4 regions of the Rhizobium sp. Nf11,1 genome follow, and region 1 is predicted to be linked to each of the others. Evidence: predicted binding sites of a transcription regulator. Region 1 holds the regulator's gene; each other region holds the start of a gene.
The links. Region 1 encodes PhoB, which activates phosphate uptake and scavenging genes when phosphate is short. Its sites were predicted from a motif close to TGTCATNNANCTGTCAT; they were not measured.
Positions count from the first base shown of each region.

Region 2: ACQ7C1_RS02375 (DUF47 family protein) is a predicted target of PhoB. The motif match lies at 2,741-2,757, and genes of this name have one in related genera.
Region 3: ppk2 (polyphosphate kinase 2) is a predicted target of PhoB. The motif match lies at 1,620-1,636, and genes of this name have one in related genera.
Region 4: ACQ7C1_RS08455 (YdcH family protein) is a predicted target of PhoB. The motif match lies at 2,346-2,362, and genes of this name have one in related genera.

Region 1 is NZ_JBOBHU010000001.1:2,643-8,414, forward strand. Features, by position in the region: gene pstC (phosphate ABC transporter permease subunit PstC) at 1-959, shown strand, start outside; gene pstA (phosphate ABC transporter permease PstA) at 956-2,278, shown strand; gene pstB (phosphate ABC transporter ATP-binding protein PstB) at 2,294-3,109, shown strand; gene phoU (phosphate signaling complex protein PhoU) at 3,154-3,867, shown strand; gene phoB (phosphate regulon transcriptional regulator PhoB) at 3,993-4,676, shown strand; gene ACQ7C1_RS00040 (GcrA family cell cycle regulator) at 4,922-5,455, opposite strand.
Region 2 is NZ_JBOBHU010000001.1:490,164-495,935, reverse strand. Features, by position in the region: gene ACQ7C1_RS02395 (hypothetical protein) at 1-379, opposite strand, end outside; gene ACQ7C1_RS02390 (hypothetical protein) at 376-537, opposite strand; gene tldD (metalloprotease TldD) at 758-2,173, shown strand; gene ACQ7C1_RS02380 (GNAT family N-acetyltransferase) at 2,190-2,681, shown strand; gene ACQ7C1_RS02375 (DUF47 family protein) at 2,846-3,487, shown strand; gene ACQ7C1_RS02370 (inorganic phosphate transporter) at 3,487-4,500, shown strand; gene ACQ7C1_RS02365 (pyrophosphatase) at 4,525-4,836, opposite strand; gene ACQ7C1_RS02360 (D-alanyl-D-alanine carboxypeptidase family protein) at 4,913-5,772, opposite strand, start outside.
Region 3 is NZ_JBOBHU010000033.1:19,884-25,655, reverse strand. Features, by position in the region: gene ACQ7C1_RS29830 (GMC oxidoreductase) at 1-1,533, shown strand, start outside; gene ppk2 (polyphosphate kinase 2) at 1,688-2,602, shown strand; gene ACQ7C1_RS29820 (hypothetical protein) at 2,760-2,951, shown strand; gene ACQ7C1_RS29815 (aldo/keto reductase family oxidoreductase) at 3,082-3,957, opposite strand; gene ACQ7C1_RS29810 (LysR substrate-binding domain-containing protein) at 4,055-4,966, shown strand; gene ACQ7C1_RS29805 (pyridoxamine 5'-phosphate oxidase family protein) at 4,996-5,475, opposite strand; gene ACQ7C1_RS29800 (alpha-ketoglutarate-dependent dioxygenase AlkB) at 5,538-5,772, opposite strand, start outside.
Region 4 is NZ_JBOBHU010000004.1:128,288-134,059, forward strand. Features, by position in the region: gene ACQ7C1_RS08435 (tetratricopeptide repeat protein) at 1-17, opposite strand, end outside; gene ACQ7C1_RS08440 (thiamine phosphate synthase) at 28-681, opposite strand; gene ACQ7C1_RS08445 (sulfite exporter TauE/SafE family protein) at 789-1,553, shown strand; gene ACQ7C1_RS08450 (ArsR/SmtB family transcription factor) at 1,621-1,881, shown strand; gene ACQ7C1_RS08455 (YdcH family protein) at 2,068-2,241, opposite strand; gene ACQ7C1_RS08460 (YdcH family protein) at 2,469-2,672, shown strand; gene purE (5-(carboxyamino)imidazole ribonucleotide mutase) at 2,689-3,183, shown strand; gene ACQ7C1_RS08470 (5-(carboxyamino)imidazole ribonucleotide synthase) at 3,180-4,256, shown strand; gene ykgO (type B 50S ribosomal protein L36) at 4,422-4,547, shown strand; gene ACQ7C1_RS08480 (tetratricopeptide repeat protein) at 4,655-5,269, shown strand; gene ACQ7C1_RS08485 (alpha/beta fold hydrolase) at 5,381-5,772, shown strand, end outside.

The DNA.
Region 1 (5,772 bases):
TACGCGCCATCGCGCCGCGCTTCCGCGCCCGCAACCGCGTCGAGCGCGTCATGCTCTGGGGCCTGCTGCTCGCCTCCTCGATCGCCATCCTGACGACGGTCGGCATCGTGTTGTCCATGCTGTCGGAAGCCGCCCGCTTCTTTGCCGTCGTTCCCGCCGGCGAATTCTTCTTCGGCACCGTCTGGGATCCGCGCTTTGCCGGCGCCGGCAGCTCCTCCTTCGGCCAGTTCGGCCTGATCCCGCTCCTACTCGGCACGCTCTATATCGGCCTCGTCGCCATGCTGGTCGCGGTTCCGGTCGGCCTCTTCGCCGCCATCTATATGGCCGAATACGCCTCGCCGAAGCTGCGTTCCGTCTCCAAGCCTCTTCTCGAAGTGCTGGCCGGCATCCCGACGATCGTCTACGGCTTCTTCGCGCTCGTCACCGTCGGTCCATTCCTGCGCGATTTCTCCGCACAGATCAGCGGCCTGCTCTCCGGCAGCTACACCAATTTCATCCAGGCGCAGAGCGTTCTGACGGCCGGTATCGTCATGGGCATCATGTTGATCCCCTACGTCTCCTCGCTGTCGGACGACATCATCACCGCCGTGCCGCGGGCACTGCGTGATGGCTCGCTCGGTCTCGGCGCCACACGCTCCGAAACCATCAAGAAGGTGGTCCTGCCGGCCGCGCTTCCCGGCATCGTCGGCGCGCTGCTGATGACCGCCTCGCGCGCCATCGGCGAGACCATGATCGTCGTGTTGGCCGCGGGTGTCGCCGCCCGCATTCAGATCAACCCTTTCGAGCCGATGACCACGGTGACCGTCAAGATCGTCAACCAGCTGACGGGCGACCTTGAGTTCACCTCGCCGCAGACGCTGGTTGCCTTCGCGCTTGGCATCACGCTGTTCTGCATCACGCTTTGCCTCAACATCTATGCGCTCTACATCGTGCGCAAATACCGGGAGCAGTACGAATGACGAATATTGTTTCTCCCGCCATCGGTGCCACCGTTTCCAAAGCGCCGGCCCGCCGTGATATCGGCATCAAGCGCCGCTATGCCGCCGAGCGCCGGTTCCAGGCCTACGGTATCGCCGCCATCGCCTTCGGCCTTATCTTCCTCTTCGTCCTGCTGTGGACGGTGATCGGCAAAGGCTACACCGCCTTCCAGCAGACGACGATCACCCTGCCGATCGAATTCGCCGAAAAGACCATCGATCCGAACAGCAAGCGGGCGACCGATCCTTCGGTGCTGATTGCCGCGAACTATCCGGTTCTGCTGCGCGACGCCATCGTCAAGCAGCTGAACATCAATGCATCGAGCCGTCCGGATGTGCGCGATGCAACCGCCATGCTCTCCAAGAGCGCGCCGATCCAGCTGCGCGATCTGGTGGTCGCCGATCCCTCGATCATCGGCAAGACCGTCAACGTCACCCTGCTCGCCGATGCCAATATCGATAGCGCCAACAAGGGCCAGATCGATCTTTCCGTCGATGAGAAGAACCGCAAGGTCAACGACAAGCAGGTCAACTGGATGAACCAGCTGAAGGCGAGCGGCGCTCTTCAGAAGCAGTTCAACACCGGCCTCTTCGTCAACGGCAATTCCAGCCGTCCGGAAGCCGCCGGTCTCGGCGTCGCCCTCATCGGCTCGCTCTACCTGATGCTGATCGTGCTGGTTCTGTCGCTGCCGATCGGCGTCGCCGCCTCGATCTATCTCGAGGAGTTTGCGCCGAAAAACAGGCTGACGGACCTGATCGAGGTCAACATCAACAACCTCGCAGCCGTCCCGTCGATCGTCTACGGTCTGCTCGGCCTTTCCGTCTTCATCAACTTCATCGGCCTGCCGCGCTCGGCTTCGCTGGTCGGCGGCCTGGTGTTGACGCTGATGACCCTGCCGACGATCATCATCGCCACCCGCGCGGCCCTGCGCGCCGTGCCGCCCTCGATCCGCGCTGCAGCTCTTGGCCTCGGCGCCTCGAAGATGCAGATGGTGTTCCACCATGTCCTGCCGCTTGCCATGCCCGGCATCCTCACCGGCACGATCATCGGCCTGGCGCACGCGCTCGGCGAAACCGCGCCGCTGCTCTTGATCGGCATGGTCGCCTTCGTCGCCAATGCGCCCGCGACACCGCTCGAGCCCTCGACGGCCTTGCCCGTGCAGGTCTATATGTGGGCGAACGAGGCCGAACGTGCCTTCGTGGAGCGTACTTCGGGTGCCATCATCGTCCTGCTCCTGTTCCTGGTCGTCATGAACATGGGCGCCATCCTCTTGCGTCGTCGCTTCGAGCGCCGCTGGTAAACGGAGTCAAACATCATGAACATGCTGACGGAAGCTGCAGTTGAAAAGGCGCTGGATCAGAAGATGAGCAACGTCCCGTATAAAATGATCGGACAGGATGTCTCCGTATACTATGGCGAGAAGCGCGCGCTTTTCGACGTGAACCTGAACATCCGCGAAAACACCGTAACCGCCCTGATCGGCCCCTCGGGCTGCGGCAAGTCGACCTTCCTGCGAAGCCTGAACCGCATGAACGACACGATCGAGGGGTGCCGCGTCACCGGCAAGATCACGCTCGACAGCGACGATATCTATGATCCGGATATCGACGTCGTCGAACTTCGCGCCCGCGTCGGCATGGTTTTCCAGAAGCCGAACCCGTTCCCGAAGTCGATCTATGAAAACGTCTCCTACGGCCCCCGCATCCACGGTCTCGCCAAGTCGAAGGCCGATCTCGACCAGATCGTCGAGAGCAGCCTGCAGCGCGCCGGGCTCTGGAACGAGGTCAAGGACCGCGTGCACGAATCCGGCACGGGCCTCTCCGGCGGTCAGCAGCAGCGCCTGTGCATTGCCCGCGCCGTTGCCGTCAGCCCGGAAGTCATCCTGATGGACGAGCCCTGCTCGGCCCTTGACCCGATCGCCACCGCCAAGGTCGAGGAGCTGATCCACGAACTGCGCGAAAACTATACGATCGTCATCGTCACCCACTCCATGCAGCAGGCCGCGCGCGTCTCGCAGCGCACCGCCATGTTCCACCTCGGCAATCTTGTCGAGGAGAACGACACCGACAAGATGTTCACCAATCCGGACGATCCCCGTACCCAGGACTACATCATGGGTCGCTTCGGCTGATCACGGCCATCCGAAGCCTTCCCCTTATTCGAGGACAAAGCCCCATGGCATCGACACATATTTATTCTGCCTATGATGATGATCTGAAGTTCCTGTCCAGGCGGATTTCCGAAATGGGCGGCCTGGCCGAACAGATGGTCGCCGAATCCGTCCGGGCGCTGGTCAACGGCGATACCGCGCTGGCGCAGAAGGTCATCTCAGACGACGTGATCCTCGATCACACCGAGCGCGAAATCGGCGACAAGGCGATCGTCACCATCGCCCGCCGGCAGCCGATGGCCGCGGACCTGCGCGAAATCATGGGTTCGATCCGCATCGCCGCCGATCTCGAACGCGTCGGCGACCTCGGCAAGAACACCGCCAAGCGCGTCATCGCCGTGCAGAGCACCGGCGTTCCCCGCAAGCTCGCCCGCGGTCTCGAGCATCTCTCCGAGCTGGCGCTTGTCCAGCTCAAGGAAGTGCTCGACGTCTATACGACACGCGCTGCCGACAAGGCGACCGCCATCCGCGAACGCGACAACGAGATCGACGCCATGTACACCTCGCTGTTCCGCGAGCTCTTGACCTACATGATGGAAGATCCGCGCAACATCACGAGCTGCACGCATCTGCTCTTCTGCGCCAAGAACATCGAGCGCATCGGCGACCATGCCACCAACATCGCCGAGACGATCTACTACATGGCGACAGGCGCCCAGCCGGAAGGCGATCGTCCGAAGGATGACAGCGCCAACACCGTTGGCGCCGCGACGGAATAATCCTTCCAAGATTGCGTGCGCGCCCGTTCGGGGCGCGCAAAGAGGTCGCAGCCAATTTCTGAATTTGCGCAGGACGCCTGCTTAGAACCCCGGTTTAAGGCTTGTGCGCGAGGAGACGGACACGCATGATCCCGAGAGTCGCAGTTGTTGAAGACGAGGAAGCCCTCAGCGTGCTCCTTCGCTATAATCTCGAAGCCGAAGGCTTCGAGGTCGATACCATCCTGCGCGGCGACGAGGCCGAAATCAGGCTTCAGGAGCGCACGCCCGACCTGCTCATCCTCGACTGGATGCTGCCCGGCGTCTCCGGCATCGAACTCTGCCGGCGCCTGCGCATGCGGCCGGAAACCGAGCGACTGCCGATCATCATGCTGACGGCGCGCGGCGAGGAGAGCGAGCGTGTGCGCGGACTGTCCACCGGCGCCGACGATTATGTCGTCAAGCCCTTCTCGACCCCCGAGCTCGTCGCCCGCGTCAAGGCGATGCTGCGCCGTGCCCGTCCCGAGGTGCTGTCCTCGGTGCTGAAATGCGGCGATATCGAGCTCGACCGCGAAACCCATCGCGTCCACCGCAAGAGCCGCGAAGTCCGCCTCGGCCCGACCGAATTCCGCCTGCTGGAATTCCTGATGTCGTCGCCGGGCCGGGTCTTTTCCCGCTCGCAGCTGCTCGACGGCGTCTGGGGCCACGACATCTATGTCGACGAGCGCACCGTCGACGTCCATGTCGGCCGCCTGCGCAAGGCGCTGAACTTCTCCAACATGCAGGACGTCATCCGCACCGTCCGTGGCGCCGGCTATTCGATGGAAGCCTGAGGGTTTCTACTGCTGCTAAAGTCAAAGATTTGCCCCTCACCCTAGCCCTCTCCCCGTTCTGACGGGGAGAGGGGACGTGCCCTGCGAAAGGTCGGCGGGGAACGGAGAGGTTGCGGCATGTCCCTTCGCCCCGCGTGCGGGGAGAAGGTGGCGGCAGCCGGATGAGGGGCAACCCCAGCGCTTCCACTCCAATCATAAAAAACGGGCCGCTCGGCCCGTTTTTTATGTCCGGCGATGTCGCCTTCTCAGCTGACCCGTGCCGCGGCCCGGCGCCTTTCGTTGATCGGCTGATAGGCAAGCTTCTGATGATAGCTGCAATAGGGAGAATTGTCGGGGGACTCGCAGCCGCAGAAATGGAAATCTTCCTTGAGCGGGTCGCCGACCGGCCATTTGCAGGTGCGTTCGGTGAGCTCCGTCAGGCCGAGGCGGCGAGAAATCGGCACGACCACATTGCCGGCCGGCACATATTCCATTTCGTCGACGGCATCGACCTCGATCTCTTCCTTCAGCATCGTTGCGCCCTGTTGACGGGTCACGGTGCGGGTGGTGATCCGGGAGGCGTAATTCGGCGCGCGCGGCGCGGACGTCTGGCGCTTCGGCGTGCGCGCCGCGGTGGCCGTGCCGCCGGCTTTGGCGCGGCCGGGAAGGCTGAGCCTGTGCACCTTGCCGATAACGGCGTTTCGGCTGACGCCGCCAAGCTGCGCAGCAATCTGGCTGGCGCTCAGTCCTTCGGCCCAAAGCTTCTTGAGTTTCTCGACCCGCTCGTCTGTCCAGTTCATGCCCTGTCTCCACCTTTTGCGTTGGTGATGGCAGAATCCCTCACCGTTGTCCCGGAAGCCTCCGAAACAAGAAACGCTTGATCAATTTTGGTGACTAGTTCCGCCGCATGCAGTCTAGTAATTGAACTTTAACCTAGTGTGAGGCTGACTCCGTGACAAGAGTCGCGGGAATCCGGATGAATCGAATTTCAAGTTTTCCCCAACTTGCTGCCTCTGCGTGGCATTTCTGCAATAATGCCTGTTGAAGGCCGAAAGTGCCGCTGTACAAGCTTGCTGCATAGGCTAAGGCGGCAGTTTTGTTGACATTGCAGCGCGAA
Region 2 (5,772 bases), 490 kb from region 1:
CATACTCGGAAAAGCTGCAAACATATTCGGAATGGTCGCCTGCATCGACGATATAGCCAGGCATCTCATCTGCACTACCGCTACGGGGACGGGTGGGGGAGTATATTTCCAGCCTTTTTCCGGTGCGCCTTTCGATCTCATCCCTGAGCGCCGCACCGGGCTTCGAGAACAGGATGTTATACGATGACGCTGTGAAGCATCCATCATTCGACTGTCCCGAAGCGGGGATTTCGAATATGGAATATTGATTTCCGAAGAACTCACCCGGCTTGTTTATCAATGGCGAAGCAATCCCTGCCCCGCCGTTGCATTCCTCTCGGACGATCACATCCCTGGCCGCGATATGCTTTTGAACTTGAGCCTTTTTATATTCCCTCACCACCAGCTTCGTTCGTCGAAATCGAAATAGATCATTCCGTCGACCGCGAGGCACTCCTCCGGATCGGGAAAGACCTTCTCAAGCCGGGTGTCGGCCGCTAGGCCAGTCACCGGAAAAAGAAGAGCGAGAACGACTCCACTCGCACCACGTCTCATCATTTCAAGCAAATTGGCCCCCCCAACTGATCATCTCAAAACAGCCGCGCCGCCACCCAGCGCGAAACGATAAAACGCTTACATCTCTTTCGAAGGCCATTCCATTTCCAAGATCGCTCTGCCCAACAAAGAATAATTCGAAGACAGGGCTTCACTCCTTATCAGGTTGAGCCCTATCTAAGGCGTAAGCGAACTCCCGAACGCATGCCATTGGAGCCAGACCATGACCACCGATCTCCTGACGCTTTTCGATGCCGACGAGGCCACGATGCGCGGCCTTGTCGCCGAAGCGCTCGCCGGCGCCGATGACGGCGAGCTGTTTATCGAGCATGCCCAGGCCGAGGCGCTGACCTTCGACAATGGCCGGCTGAAGGGCGGCAGCTTCAATACGGAACAGGGTTTCGGACTTCGCGCCGTTGCCGGCGAAGCCGTGGGTTATGCCCATGCCGGCGACCTCTCGGTGGCGGCGCTGAAGCGGGCGGCCGATGCGGTCGGCGCGGTGACGCGCGGCTATTCCGGCACCTATGCCGCCGCTCCCCAGGGCACCAACAAGAAATTCTACGGCGACCAGAACCCGATCGGCCAGCCGAGCTTCGAGGAGAAGGTCAAGGTCCTGCAGGACATCGACGCCTATCTCAGAGGCAAGGACGACAAGGTGCGGCAGGTGACTGCTTCGGTCGCTGCGAGCTGGCAGGTCGTCGACATCCTGCGCGCCGACGGCCACCGTGTCCGCGACATCCGGCCGATGACGCGCATCAACATTTCCGTCGTGGTCGGTGAAGGCGAGCGGCAGGAGAGCGGCTCTTACGGCAGCGGCGGGCGCATCGGCTTCGGCGATTTCATCGCCGAGGGCAGCTGGCAATATGGCGCCGACGAGGCGCTGCGCCAGGCGCTCGTCAATCTGGAAGCGATCGATGCGCCGGCCGGCACGATGGACGTCGTTCTCGGCTCCGGCTGGCCGGGCGTGATGCTGCACGAGGCCGTCGGCCACGGGCTGGAAGGCGATTTCAACCGCAAGAAGACGTCGGCCTTTGCAGGCCTTCTCGGCCAGATCGTCGCCGCGCCCGGCGTCACCGTCGTCGATGACGGCACGATCGACAACCGCCGCGGCTCGATCACGATCGACGACGAGGGTACGCCGTCCGGCTACAACGTGCTGATCGAGAACGGCAAGCTGGTCGGCTACATGCAGGATCGGCAGAATGCCCGGCTGATGGGCATGGCGCCCACCGGCAATGGCCGCCGCCAGGGCTATGCCCACGTGCCGATGCCGCGCATGACCAACACCTATATGCTCGGCGGCGACAAGACGCCCGAAGAGATCATCGCCTCGGTGAAGAAGGGCATCTATGCCGTCTCCTTCGGCGGCGGCCAGGTCGACATCACCTCCGGCAAATTCGTCTTCGGCTGCACCGAGGCCTATCTGATCGAGAACGGCAAGCTCGGCGCGCCGATCAAAGGGGCGATGCTGATCGGCAACGGCCCGGATGCGATGAAGCGGGTGTCGATGATCGGCAACGACATGAAGCTCGATACCGGCATCGGCAATTGCGGCAAGGCCGGCCAATGGGTTCCGGTCGGCGTCGGCCAGCCGCATCTGCGCATGGATCAGATCACCGTCGGCGGCACGCAGACCTGAGGCGGAGTATTTCCTCATGCCAGAGATCGAAATCAGACCCTTTGCCGCCGGCGATGCCGATGACGTGCTGTCGGTGATCCTGCCGATTCAGCGCGAGGAGTTCGGCATCGACATCACAGCCGATGCGCAGCCGGATCTCCGGGTCATCCCGGATTTCTACCAATCCGGCAAAGGTCAGTTCTGGGTCGCCGTCAAGGACGGCGCGATCGTCGGAACGCTGGGCTTGAAGGATCTCGGTAACAATCAGGCAGCGCTGCGCAAGATGTTCGTCGCCGCCGAGGTTCGCGGCCGCGAGCACGGCGTGGCGGCGCGGCTTCTCGAGCGCCTGTTCGACCACGCCAGAGATGCCGGCCTCACCGACATCTTCCTCGGCACCACGGACAAATTCGTTGCCGCCCATCGCTTCTACGAGAAGAACGGCTTTACCGAGATTGCCAAGAGCGCCCTGCCCCGCTCCTTCCCGCTGATGGCCGTGGACACCAAGTTTTACCGGTATAAGGTCGGCTGACTGCGGATGCCGCAAAGGGTCGGCGGCCGATAACGGCCATGTTCCTGTCGCGCCACAACTGTCATAAAACTGTCACAAACCGAAACTCGGCCCTATCTCTTCAACGGGATAGGGTTTAGGACGGCTCGTCATCCATAGCGCAGATCAAAAATCACGAGGTGTTCATGCTGGGTTGGTTTCGGAAATTGATGCCGCGCGAAGACCGGTTTTTCGTCCTTTTCGAACAACATTCCAGAACGATCGTCGGCGCCGCACAGGCTCTGGACAGGTTGCTGTCGGGAGTAGAGATCGAGCATCAATGCGAAACGATCGTGCGGTTGGAAGATCAGGCCGACGATATAACGCGCGAAGTCATGCAGGCCGTCCGGCGTAGCTTCATCACACCTTTCGATCGTGGAGACATCAAGGATCTCATCCAATCCATGGATGATGCGATCGACATGATGCACAAGACCGTCAAAACCATCCGGCTCTTCGAGCAGACCAGCTTCGATCCGGGGATGCAGGAGATGGGCAAGACCGTTGTGGAAGCTGCCAATCTCATCGCCGAGGCCATTCCCTTGCTCGATCGCATGAACGCCAATGCGCCGCGGCTTTCTGCCATCGTCGAACAGGTCACGCGGGTGGAAGGGCGCTCCGACGAGTTGCACGAGCAGGGGCTCAAGGATCTGTTTCGCCGGCACCGCGCCGGCAATGCGATGGCCTATATGATCGGCAGCGAGATCTACGGCGAGCTGGAGAAGGTGGTCGACCGTTTCGAGGACGTCGCCAACGAGATCAGCGGCATCGTGATCGAGAATGTCTGATGGATGCCGCCCTCGCTCTTCCGCTTCTTGTCGGCCTCATCGGCGTCGCGCTGCTGTTCGATTTTCTCAATGGGCTGCATGATGCGGCCAATTCGATCGCCACAATCGTCTCGACACGGGTCCTGAGGCCGCAATATGCGGTCTTCTGGGCGGCATTCTTTAATTTCATCGCCTTCCTGTTCTTCGGCCTGCATGTGGCCGAGACGCTCGGGACCGGCATCATCGATCCGGCGATCGTGACACCGCAGGTGATTTTCGCGGCCTTGATCGGCGCCATCGTCTGGAATGTCGTGACCTGGATCTTCGGTATTCCCTCCAGTTCATCCCATGCCCTGGTCGGCGGGCTGGTCGGTGCGGGCCTTGCCAAAGCAGGGTTGAGCTCGATCGTCTGGAGCGGCCTTCTCAAGACCGCGAGCGCCATCGTCATGTCGCCGATGATCGGGTTCCTGCTGGCATTGTTCCTCATTCTGGCGGTGACCTGGACCTTCATCCGGCAAACGCCTTTTGCCGTCGACCGGTCCTTCCGTTTTCTGCAATTCGTGTCGGCATCGCTCTATTCGCTCGGTCATGGCGGCAATGACGCCCAGAAGACCATGGGCATCATTGCCGTGCTTCTTTACTCGCAAGGCTATCTCGGCGGCAGCTTCCACGTGCCGCTCTGGGTGGTGATTTCATGCCAGGCGGCGATGGCGCTCGGCACCTTGTTCGGCGGCTGGCGCATCGTCCATACGATGGGCTCGAAGATCACCCGGCTGAACCCAATGCAAGGATTCTGCGCCGAAACGGGCGGTGCCTTGACGCTGTTCGGCGCCACCTGGCTCGGCATCCCCGTTTCGACCACCCATACCATTACCGGCGCCATCATCGGCGTCGGCGCCGCCCGGCGCGTCTCCGCCGTCAGGTGGGGGCTTGCCGGCAACATCGTGATCGCATGGATCATCACCCTGCCGGCCGCGGCAATGATTTCGGCAGTTTCGTTCTGGCTCGTGAGCCTGTTGGGCCAGCTCTCTTAGTCGATCGGACAGCTGACGTGGCGCTTAGGTCGTCTGTGCCGGCTGAAACCGCCACTTCCGTTCGACCGCGGCGGCGATGTCGATGTCGTTACGGCGAGCAAACAGCAGGAGGTGACCGAGCAGGTCGGCAGTCTCGTCGGCGAGATCGCGCCTGATATCCTCGGGAGAGCGGCCTTTGGCACGGCCCCGACCGGTCAGCCGGTTCCAGGCCTGGGTGAGCTCTCCCATTTCCTCCTGCAGCTTCAAAAGGAACCAGTCGTCATCCCGCTCGATGCCGCTCTCGGCGACATGGACAGCGGAAGCGGCTTCGAACTGGTCGGCGAGACGGCGCAGCATGGATGTTCTCCTTTTGTTTATGGAGGAGACGCTGATTCCCGCTGCTTGTCCAGAGCCGAGTATGATGCCGCTGGGATCAGCTGTGGTCGGGCAGCAGCACGCAGTCATAGGAGCGCTGCTTCAGCGCATCGCAGGCGGAGGCGGCGGCGTCCTTGCTGGCAAAGCCGACGAAGCGGGCGCGATAGATCCGGTTCGCCCCCTGCCCGACCGCCTCAGTGTAGGGCGAGGCGGAAACCAGCGGTGCGCCGCCTTCCGACTGGGCCTGTGCAAGAAGCGCACGCGCCGCATCGGCGCTGGGGGCCGCCGAAATCTGGATCTGCCAGGTGCCATCGGTTTTCTCGGCCGGTGCCTTGCCGGTCTTGCCGGCATTCAGGATCTCGTCCATGGCGACAGGACGTTCCAGCGGCACGACGGCGTCATCGGCATAAGCCAGGCTCTTGGCTGCGGGATCTTCGTCCGGGCGCCGGGCGTTGAGCGGCACCGGAACATCGGAAGAGTCAGCCGCAGACGCGACTTCGACCGGTTCCCTGGCGGCGACGCTCGCCATCAGCCTGGCGCCGCCGGATGACGAGGCGCGGCCGAGATAGCGGTCGAGCAGCGCTTCCATCCTGGCGTCGCGGCTGCGGGCGGTGCGGCCGCCGAGCACGACGCCGACGACGCGGCGGTTGCCGTCTCTGACGGCGCTGACGACGTTGAAGCCGGACGCGTTGGTATAACCCGTCTTGATGCCGTCCATGCCCTGGTAGCGGTACATGAGATTGTTGTGGCCGCGCACGGTCTTGCCGCGGAAATTGAAGCTTGCCATCGAGAACAGGCGATATTCATTGGGATAATTCTTGATCAGCGCCACGCCGAGCGTCGACATGTCGCGCGCCGTCGTCACCTGCCGGCCGTCCGGCAGGCCGGAGGCATTGACGAAGACGGTGCGGCTCATGC
Region 3 (5,772 bases), on a different contig from region 1:
GGCCCCGGGGATTTCGACCCGGCGCGCAAGAAGGCGCCGGCAAGCAGCATCAATATATGGGAGCGTGCGCGCGCCACCCTGAAGGGCCAGCCGATCCAGGCGCGGGCGGCCTTCTTTACCGAGCGCTTCAGCCACTTCTTCGTCAACGATCGCAAGAACCCCTATACGACGCCGAAGAACGAGCCCTTTCTCTGGATCCGCGGCCGCCAGGGCGGCGGGCGCCTGCACAGTTTCGGCCGCGTGCTGCTGCGCTGGACCGACGATGATTTCAAGATCCGATCGCGCACCGGAAGGGGCGTGGACTGGCCGATCTCCTATGACGAGCTTGCGCCCTTCTATGACGAAGTCGAGGCCTATCTCGAGCTCTACGGCAACAAGGACGATGTGCCGACCTTGCCGGACGGCGTCTATGCGAAGCCGGCAAGCCTCACGCCCGCCGAGCAGATATTCAAGCAGGCTGTAGAAAGCCGCTGGCCGGACCGGCGCGTCATCTCCTGGCGCTATATCGCGCCGGACGCCGAACGCATGCCGCGACCGCTGCGGGACGCAAAGGCGAGCGGCCGGCTGACGGTCCGTTATGACGCCGTCGTGCGTCGCATCACCACCGACGAAAAAACCGGCCGCGCCACCGGTGCGGAATTCATCGATCGCAACACGAGCAAGGTTTCGACGGCGCGTGCCGCGACGATCGTGCTCTCTGCCTCGCCGATCGAGAGCGTGCGCCTGCTGCTGAATTCGGCGTCGGCAAGACATCCTGACGGCCTCGGCAACAGCTCGGGCGCGCTCGGACGCTATTTCATGGATCAGCTTCCTTGCCTCGCCTTCGGTTCCTTTTCCAAGGCGAAGGGTTGGGCCACTGACGATTCCGCTCCTGTCGATCCCTTCTACAATCCGTCGGGTGGGATCTTCATCCCGCGCTTCGGCGAGGGTGACGTCGCCCGCGGCGATTTCGATTATCAGGGCAGCATCGGCAGGGCACCGGTTTCAGGGGAGACCGATGCGCGCCTGGCCTTCTTCGGCTTCGGCCGCATGTTGCCCTATGCCAACAATCGCATCACCCTCGATGGCAAGCGCAAGGACGCCTGGAACATTCCGGTGCCACACATTCGCTGCGTCATGCAGGAGGAGGAGCGGCGGCTGCTCCGCCGGCAGGAGGAGACGTTGATCGCCATGGTCAAAGAGGTCGGCGGCGATCTTGAATTCATCGGATCGCCCACCGGCCTCAAGGAGATGGGCAGAGGCGCCTTTCCCGACGCCGATGCCTTCAGCCGCTTCATGTTCCGCACATGGTTCCGCAAGACCATGTGCATGGGCGCAGCAATTCATGAAACCGGCGGTGCGCGCATGGGCGAAAGCCCGGAAGCTTCAGTGCTCAATCCCTACAATCAACTGTGGGATGCTCCGAACCTCATCGTCACCGACGCCAGCGCCTTTCCGGGCAGCGGCATCGCCGGCACGACGCTCACCGTCATGGCGCTGACGATCCGCGCTTGCCGCAACCTCGTCGACCGCTATAAGACGGGGCTGCTCTAGGCACGCGTCGGTCTCGGTGCGACCGGCATCGAAAAGATCTTCGGCATACGGAATGACGAGAGGGGAGAACAAGTGAACGAGCTTGGGGTTATCCAACCGTCACACAAACTTTGCAGTGACATGCTCCTGTCAAATGAGCAGGAAGGGAAAGCCCATGTCTAAAACACATCAGGACCAGCTCAGCCGGATAAAGGCCGAAATCGCCGACAGCTTCGATGAGGAGCTGGAAATGCAGCTGGAGGAAGACCGGCTGGACGATCTAGTCGTCGAAGGAATGACCGAACCGGCGGAGCAGACGCTCGATCGGAAGATCTATTTCCGCGAGCTGTTCCGGCTGCAGCATGAGCTGGTACGGCTGCAAGATTGGGTCCAGTACAAGCAATTGAAAGTGGTCGTGCTTTTCGAAGGCCGGGATTCGGCCGGCAAGGGTGGCGCGATCAAGCGCGTAACCCAAAGGCTCAACCCGCGCGTCTGCCGCACAGTGGCACTGCCTGCGCCGACCGAACGGGAGCGCCATCAATGGTATTTCCAGCGTTATGTCCCGCATCTTCCCACCGCCGGCGAGATCGTGCTCTTCGACCGCAGCTGGTACAATCGCGCCGGCGTCGAGCGCGTGATGGGCTTCTGCACTCCTGACGAACTCGAGGAGTTCTTCCGCTCGGTGCCTGAATTCGAACGGATGCTCGTCCGATCCGGCATCGTGCTGATCAAATACTGGTTCTCGATCACCGACGAGGAACAGGAATTCCGCTTCAAGATGCGCATCCACGATCCGCTGAAGCAGTGGAAGCTTTCGCCGATGGACATGGAAAGCCGCATCCACTGGGAGGAATATACCAAGGCCAAGGAAGAAATGCTGGCGCGCACACACACCAAGGAGGCGCCCTGGTGGGTGGTGCAGGCCGTCGACAAGAAGAGGGCGCGGCTGAACTGCATCGCCCATCTTCTTGATCAGATTCCCTACGAGGACGTGCCGAAGCCTGAGATTCAGCTGCCGGATCGTATCCGTCATGCCGACTACATCAGGGCGCCAGTTCCGGCTGATATGTATGTGCCTGAGCGCTATTGAAAGCATAGCCGCAACAAGTTGGCTGCCGAAGCGTTGAAACCGAGACCGCATGGTCACTGGACCGTGCGGTCAACGCGTGTTTCCCAACGGCTGCATCGTGAGGTATAAAGACTGAGCGTCCTTCGGCCGATAATAAGGAGATGACGGGAGGTTGGTCATGACCGGCTTTTGGAGATTAATCGTTCAGGAGGTTGTGCTCTCGGCGATTCTGGCGGCCGGCAGTGTTATCGGCCTTCCCAAGCTTGCCGATCCGAACGCCAGTGCCAATTATCCTTTGGCAGTCGTGGTTTTTCTGGCGATGTCAGCGGCCTTGGTGACTTATGAGCTTCTGACACGGAAGCCATCCTGATGCTTTCATTTACCGGCCGGTTGGCGCAGCCAACAAGGTGCGGCCGACCGACAGATTGCGCCAGCACGTCCGGCAAGGTCGTTACGCCGCGCTAGAACACGGCCTAACGATTGCACCGCCGCGGCCGCCGTCAAGCCACGATGTCAGCCATATGGTTCAGCTCCTCGTCGGCATCATCCGGCAGCACCAATCCGGCAGCAGCGAGATTCTCCCTGAGATGGCCGAGCGACGACGTGCCGGGGATCAACAGGATATTGGCTGCGCGGCGCAACAGCCAGGCGAGCGCCACCTGCATCGGCGTGGCGCTCAGGCGTGCGCTGACATTGGAGAGTGTGGACGATTGCAGCGGCGTGAAGCCGCCAAGCGGGAAGAACGGCACATAGGCGGTGCCCTGACGGGCGAGTTCGTCGATGAGCCGGTCGTCGTTCCGATGCGCCAGATTGTACTGGTTTTGCACACAGACGATCTCGGTGATCCCGCGGCCTTCGGCGACCTGTTTCGATGTGGCGTTGCTTAAACCTAAGTGACGGATCAGACCTTGCCGCTGGAGATCAGCCAGAACCGTCAGGGGTGCTTCTATCGAGCCTTCGGCCGGGCTATGCAGGTCAAATGTGATCCGGAGGTTGACGACATCAAGCACCTCGAGGCCGAGGTTGCGAAGATTGTCGTGAACCGCCTGCGTCAGTTCCTGGCGCGAGAAGGCCGGAATCCAGGACCCGTCCGCGCCGCGCCGGGCGCCGACCTTGGTGACGATGACGAGATCGTCGCCATAGGGATGGAGCGCTTCACGGATGATCTGATTGGTCACGTGCGGGCCGTAGAAATCGCTGGTATCGATGTGGTTCACGCCGCATGCGACCGCCTCGCGCAGCACCGCCAGAGCGGCGCCGCGATCCTTGGGCGGGCCGAACACGCCGGGCCCTGCCAGCTGCATGGCGCCATAGCCAAGTCGCCTCACCTTGCGGTCGCCGATATTGAATGTGCCGGATTGATGGATGATGGACATGGTCGCGCTCCTTTCAACAGATGAGATTAAACTTACTCCTTGGCGGTGCGTGTGATAATTGGGTACAATGCGCACGGGCCGTGCGGAGTGGCGAACAGTGAAAGCAGACCTGAGTGACCTCAACGCCTTCGTCGCAGTGGCGCGGGCGGGTGGTTTTCGCGAGGCAGCGCGTGCCAGTGGCAGCAGCGCCTCCTTCTTGAGCGAAGCGGTGCGTCGCCTGGAGGCTGATCTCGACGTCAGGCTCCTCAATCGGACGACGCGTAGCGTCGTTACGACCGAAGCGGGCAAGGGTCTGCTGGAGCGGCTCGGCCCTGCTTTGACGGAGGTGGAGGCCGCGCTCGACGTGGTCAACCGCTTTCGCGACAGGCCGGCTGGCTCGCTGCGGCTCAATGTGCCGGTCAGCGCTGCGCGGCTGGTGCTGCCTGCCATCATCCCGCCATTCCTCGCCGCCTATCCCGACATTCGCCTGGAGATCGTCGCCGAGGAGAGCTTTGTCGACGTGCTCGCTGCCGGGTGTGACGCCGGCATCCGTTATGACGAGCGGCTGGAGCAGGATATGATCGCGATTCCGATTGGTCCGCGCCACCAGCGCTTTGCCACTGCGGCATCGCCTGCTTATCTCGACCGCCAAGGGCGGCCGCGACATCCGAGTGAACTCCTTGATCACGCCTGTTTGTTGGGCCGTTTTGCCAGTGGTGCGCTGACGACGCCATGGGAATATGAGCGGGACGGCGAGGTGGTGCGGGTCGAACCGACCGGCCCATTGATCGTCAGGGTCGGCGGGGCGACCGATCTTTCCGTCGACGCGGCGATAGCGGGCACAGGAATCATCTGCATTTTCGAGGATTGGCTGCTTCCGCATTTCGACAGCGGCGCACTTGAGCCCGTCCTCGAGCCGTGGTGGCAGCGCTTTTCAGGACCGTTTCTCTATTATCCCGGCCGGCGTCTGGTGCCTGCGCCGCTCAGGGCATTCATCGACTTCGTCAAGGCATCGGCCAACTGGGTTTAATGTTCGTCGGCGAGCCTCCGCGCCTAGCGTCAGAGCGTGACCTCGGCGTTGTCGCCCATATCCGGTTTGCTGTTTGTGACCGCTGCGGCCGCCATTTTGATATAGCTGATGATGGTGCCGGGGCTGTCCCAATATTCGGCCGAAGACGGGGTAACCTTGAGGATGCGGATGGAGGGATCGTCGGGATTGTCCCACCATGCCTTTGCCGGCGTTGCCCACAATTCACGGATCTTCTCGCGATCGTTCTGCACCTCGGCCGTCCCCGACACGGAAAGATATTTCTGCGCCTTGGTGTCGGCAAAGGCCAGGCAGACGTTCGGCCAGCGGGCGACCTCGTCGTCCTTGTTACTGGCGAGATCAGTCAGAAAATAGACCGCGTTTTCAAGCTGCGCGCTATAGGCGGACATCGGCCGGGCGCGCAGATTGTCGCCGTTGCGGGTCGTCAACATGCAGAAGCCTATTCGGTCGATCAATTCCCATACCCGCGTCGCGTCATCCTGCTCGGCCATCGTCATCTCCATTTGTGCGAAAGACGGAGTAACCATCTGCTGGAGCCGATGTTCCCGAGGTTTTAGGTGGCCAACTCCCGGAAGGTGATCGAATAACGCAGCCGATCGACAGGGGGGATGGAATGCTCCCAGAGCGTTCTTGAGGCGCCGGCCATGAGATAGGCGGAGCCGGGTTCAAGCAGGAGCGATCGCCGCTGCCACTTGTCGCCGTTCCGGCGCCTCAACCTGAAGGTGCAGGACGAAAGCAGGGAGATGCCGACGACCCGGCCGAACACGGATTTATCCTTGTGCCAGCCG
Region 4 (5,772 bases), on a different contig from region 1:
GCGGGCAGGATCGACATGAGCGGGATTTCAATCCTCAAACCGTGGCGCTTTTTCGTCGAGCAGAGCATTGATCTCGGCAACGATGGACGGTGCTCGGCCGAGCTCCTCGAATACCGCCAGGCGCAGCGCCACGAACTCTGCTCCGGTCTCGGCGACGGCAAGAGCCGACGCCGGATCGGTGCCGCCCATAACGATGCAGGGGATTTCGATCATCGAGGCCCACCATTCGCCCAGCGCAAGGTTCTTGGGATGCGCCTCCGGCTTGATATCCCCATCGAGCTTGCCGAAGAAGATATAATCCGGCCTGACTTCGCCGATCTCCAGCGCATTGTGCCGGTCGCTGGCATTACCGCCGCCGACGATCAGCTTCGGAGCGTGTTTGTCGATCGCCTCCGACAGTGCCTGGGCATTGCCGGTAATATGCAGGCCATCCGCCTTCGCCCGTCCCGCCACGCGGCTGTCGCCTGCAATCAGCGCGGCGGCCCCCGCATCCTGGATCACCGGCACCAGCTTTTCGGCATGTTTCTGGAAGGCGCCGTCGTCGAGCCCGTATTGCGGCACGATGACGGAGGCGACATCGCCGCCCTTCAGCGCATCGGCGACGATCTTTGCCTGTTCATCGGCGTCGGCCATATCGGGGACGATGAGCACTAGGCGGCAGCGGTTTTCGGCTTCGGTCATGAGTCTTTCCGTTTCCTGCGAATTCCCTTCTCGAAATAACGGATCCGCACTCGTTTTGTGTGAGTAGTTCCGTTAGAGGAGGCTTGCAAGAGGAGGACGTCGAAAGCATGCCGCAGGACTTGTCATTCTACTACGCCGCCGTGCCCGCGGTTCTGCTTGTCGGCCTCGCAAAAGGCGGTATGGGCGACGCTTTGTCGCTGATTGGCCTGCCCTTTCTCGCGCTCGCCGTCTCGCCGCTCGAGGCGGCGGCGATCCTGCTGCCGATCCTGGTCTTCATGGACATGATCTCGCTCGTCATCTGGCGCAGGCATGGCGATTGGGCGACGCTGAGGATCATGCTGCCGGGCGCAATTTTCGGCATTGCCCTCGGCTGGGCGACCTCGGCGCTCGTTCCCGGCAACGTCCTTCGCGTCGTCATCGGCGCGGTGACGATCCTCTTCTGCCTCCGCTATTTCTGGAGCAATTTCGGCCCCCGCGCCGGCAAGACGATCCCTCCGCGCGGACAGCGGCCGGTCGCCGCCCGTCTCTGGGGCACATTTTCCGGATATGGCAGCTTCGTCGCCCATGCCGGAGGCGCGCCGTTTCAGATCTATGCCCTACCGCTCAAACTGGAGCCGCGCGAATATACCGGCACCAGCGTGCGCTTCTTCGCAATCCTCAACGCCATCAAGCTCATTCCCTACTTTGCGCTCGGCCAGCTCGACACACAGAACCTTGCGACCTCGGCCACGCTCCTGCCTTTCGCGCCGCTCGCCACTCTTGCCGGCGCCTGGTGCGTGCGCCGCATGAAGCCGCAGATCTTTTATCCCTTCATGTATATGATGGCGCTGATCGCAGCCCTTCTGATCACGCGAGAGGGCCTCGGCTGGTAAGCGCGGCGGCACGCTGCAATGCACAATTTCCTTGCTGCATCGGCCGGTTTGACGTAGCGTTTCCGCCATGTCGAACACGGACCCTTTCTCTGCGATTGCCGACCCGAACCGGCGCTTTCTGCTGGAGGAGTTGCGGCGCGCGCCGCGCACCGTCAACGAGCTTGCCGAGGGCCTGCCGATCAGTCGTCCTGCTGTCTCGCAGCACCTGAAGGCCCTGCTCGACAGCAATCTTGTCTCCGTGACCTCGGAAGGTACGAAACGCATCTATGCGGTCAACAACCGCGGCTTTGACAAGCTCAATCTGTGGCTGGATCAGTTCTGGGCCTGACTCCCATGACGCCCTGACGCACTCATTATCGCCATTGGCGACACGCAGACGCAAATGCGCCAGCCGCGACGTCACAAAGCATCGGGCTGGCGCAATTCTGGTGTAATCACCGGTTCTTGCAAATTTTAGGCGGAATGGATGGATTTACCTCGTGCGCAAGATGATCGCCGGCGACCCTTGGGAAGATTAATGGACGGATGACTTGAGACGCTGAATCTCGTCCTTGATGCGCAGCTTGCGGCGCTTGCATTCGGCAATTTCTGTATCGGAGATAGAGGGAGCTGTTCTGAGAGCATGTAACTCCTCCTCGAGAGCGACATGCTTTTTCTGGAGTGATTCAAGATGAGCTTCAACTGTCATTTGACCCTTCCTTCCTCTTACCCTCCCCGACCATCTCGTCGGGGATCAAGGTGTCAACGGGGCGGACTGTGACATATTTTTGACGGCTTGTCGAAGGCCAAAAGATGAAGATGCGATGGCAAATTCATGATCAAGACTAACTAGCCGTTACCCGTATTTGGTGATAGGAGCTTGCGGAAATCATCGGCAGATCGGACAAGGTCCGAGGACGATAACGGGGAATGCATATGGCCGATCAGGAACAGGCGGAAATCAGGCTCATGGTGGCGCGTCTGCGCCAGGAGCACGAGGATTTCGACGCTGCGATCAACGCCATGATCGAGACCGGATGCGACGCTCTGCGAATCCAGCGCATGAAGAAGAAGAAGCTCGTCATCAAGGACAAGCTCTCCAAGCTGGAAGACCAGATCGTTCCCGATATCATTGCCTGAAAGGAACGGTCGCAGGATGACAGATAGACCACTCGTCGCCATCATCATGGGCAGCCAATCCGATTGGGAAACCATGAAGAACGCGGCCGACACGCTGGAAGCGCTGGAAATCGCTTATGATGCGCGCATCATCTCAGCGCACCGTACGCCCGAGCGCATGATGAATTTCGCCAAGGGCGCGCGCGCGGAAGGCTTCAAGGTCATCATCGCCGGCGCCGGCGGTGCGGCGCATCTGCCGGGCATGACCGCATCGATGACGCCGCTGCCGGTCTTCGGCGTCCCGGTTCAGTCGAAGACCATGTCAGGCCAGGACAGCCTTCTTTCCATCGTGCAGATGCCGGCCGGCATTCCGGTTGGGACCCTCGCGATCGGCAAGGCGGGTGCGGTCAACGCGGCTCTTCTCGCGGCCGCCGTGCTGGCCCTTTCCGACGAAGAGATTGCCGACAGGCTCGACGAATGGCGCGAGCGCCAGAGTGCTGCCGTCGCCGAATATCCAATGGACGACCAATGACCATAGGAACGATCGGCATTGTCGGCGGCGGCCAGCTCGGTCGCATGCTGGCCATCGCCGCCGCCAAATTGAATTTCCGCACTGTCATCCTCGAGCCGCAGCTCGACTGCCCCGCCGCCCAACTGGCGAACCGGCAGATCGTCGCCGCCTATGACGATCCGGCGGCGCTGGCCGAACTGGCAGACGCCTGCGACGTCGTCACCTACGAATTCGAGAATGTGCCCGTCGCCGCCGCCGAAGCGCTCTCGGCAAGCATCGCCGTCTATCCGCCTGCCAAGGCGCTCGAGGCCGCCCAGGATCGGCTCGTCGAAAAACGCTTCCTCAACGGCTGCGACATATCAACCGCTCGCTTTCATGCGGTCGACAGCCAGGCTGATCTAGAAACAGCGCTGAAGGATTTCGGCGGCAAGGGTGTACTGAAGACCCGCCGTCTCGGTTATGACGGCAAGGGGCAGAAGGTTTTCCGCTCGCCCGCTGACAATCCCGACGGCGCCTATGCCGCGCTCGGGGCCGTGCCGCTCATCCTCGAAAGCTTCGTCGCCTTCGAGCGCGAGGTCTCGATCATCGCCGCCCGCGCCGCGGACGGGACGGTCGTCTGCTTCGATCCCGCCGAGAATGTCCACCGCAACGGCATCCTCCACACCTCGACCGTTCCGGCCGCAATCTCGGCGACGACAGCGGAGGCTGCTCGTCAATCGGCCGAAAAGATTCTCGCCGCGTTGAACTATGTCGGCGTGATCGGCATCGAATTCTTCGTGCTCGCCGACGGTGGCCTGATCGCCAACGAGATGGCGCCGCGCGTCCACAATTCCGGTCATTGGACGGAAGCCGCCTGCGTCGTCAGCCAGTTCGAGCAGCATATCCGCGCTGTCGCCGGCCTGCCGCTCGGCAATGGCGAGCGGCACTCCGACTGCGTCATGCAGAATCTGGTCGGCGATGATGTCCTTGCCGTTCGCGACTGGCTGCAGCGTCCCGACACGCTGGTTCACCTCTATGGCAAGAATGAGTGGCGCCCCGGCCGCAAGATGGGTCATGTCACGACATTGGCGCCGAAATTGCCGGTTTCGCAGTGAGAAAATGACCGTGCGGCTTGGGAAAAACATCGTCACGCGGTTGACACGCTGGAGGTGACGGGGTATCTGCACCCCCACCTAAAGAGCGCGCCCCGACGGCGCGCTTTTGATTGTTAAAGTTACGGGCGAATGTGAATTCCCCCATAGAGATCGCGGATCAGAAAAATGAAGATCAAGAATTCGCTCAAGTCGCTCAAGGCTCGTCACCGTGACAACCGTCTGGTTCGTCGCAAGGGCCGCATCTACATCATCAACAAGCTGAACCCGCGCTACAAGGCTCGTCAGGGCTGATTGCGCGCATCCGGATCGTGCGGCGCGCAGATTGCGTCGACGGACATCCGGTGGTCGCTGCGGTGATCACGTCTATTTTGTTTGATCTTCGGCACTGGCGGACTAATATGTCCGCCATGCGCTTTTTTGCTTTGACGTCAGCGGTGCTGCCACTCGCCTTCATCCTCTCCACTTCCCCGTTTCCGGCCGCCGCGGCGGAAAAGAACGTCATTGTCGAGCGGAGGGATGCCAGTAGTTCGCCGAAGCAGCGTCTCGATCAGCTCTTCAGCCAGTTGAAGCGCGAGCGTGATCCCGACAAGGCCAGCAGTATCGCCAATGAAATTCGTCTGGAATGGAATGATTCCGGCAGTGCGACCGTGAACCTGCTGATGCAATGGGCCGACAAGGCGATCGAGGAAAAACGCAATCCCGCCGCTCTCGATTTCCTCGACGAGGCGATTGCCCTAAAGCCCGATTATGCCGAGAGCTGGAATCGCCGCGCCACGCTGAATTTCGTCATGGGCAATTATCGCAAGTCGATGTCCGACATCGAGCATGTGCTGGATATCGAGCCGCGCCATTTCGGCGCGCTCTCCGGCATGGCCGCGATCCTCAGCAATTCCGGGAATGATCAATTGACCCTGAAGGCCTGGGAACGGTTCCTCGATATCTATCCCGCCGATCGCACCGCGCAGGAGCAGGTCAACATACTTGCGGAAAAACTGGCCGGCAATCGAACCTGAAGCCGGCTCACCGAGCTTGACCTGCGGCCAGAGCGCGCAATTTTAGAACTGTCGCGGGATGTTTGACATAACCGTCCCCCGCAAAACCCACCGACTGTCGCCTTTAAGATCATGCTTGCCGAAGTTTCCGCTCTTCTCGCCCCGCTCGCCGCCGCCATCGGTTACTCCTCTTACAAGGCGCGGCAATTCGAACAGACCTATCCGAATATCGGCGAGTTAACGGATGTCGGCGGCTGCCGCATGAACGCCGTCCATGTCAAGCGTCCCGAAAATGCGGACCTGCCGGCGCTCGTCTTCATTCACGGCGCCAGCGGCAATCTGCTCGATCAGATCGTCGCTTTTCGCGCACCGCTCGAGGGCCGGGCGGAAATGCTGTTCGTCGATCGTCCCGGTCACGGTTATTCCGAGCGCGGCGGCCCTGAGAACGCCGTACCCTCGGGCCAGGCCGATGCAATCGCCCGGCTGATGGAAAGGCGCGGCATCGAGAAGGCGATCATCGTCGG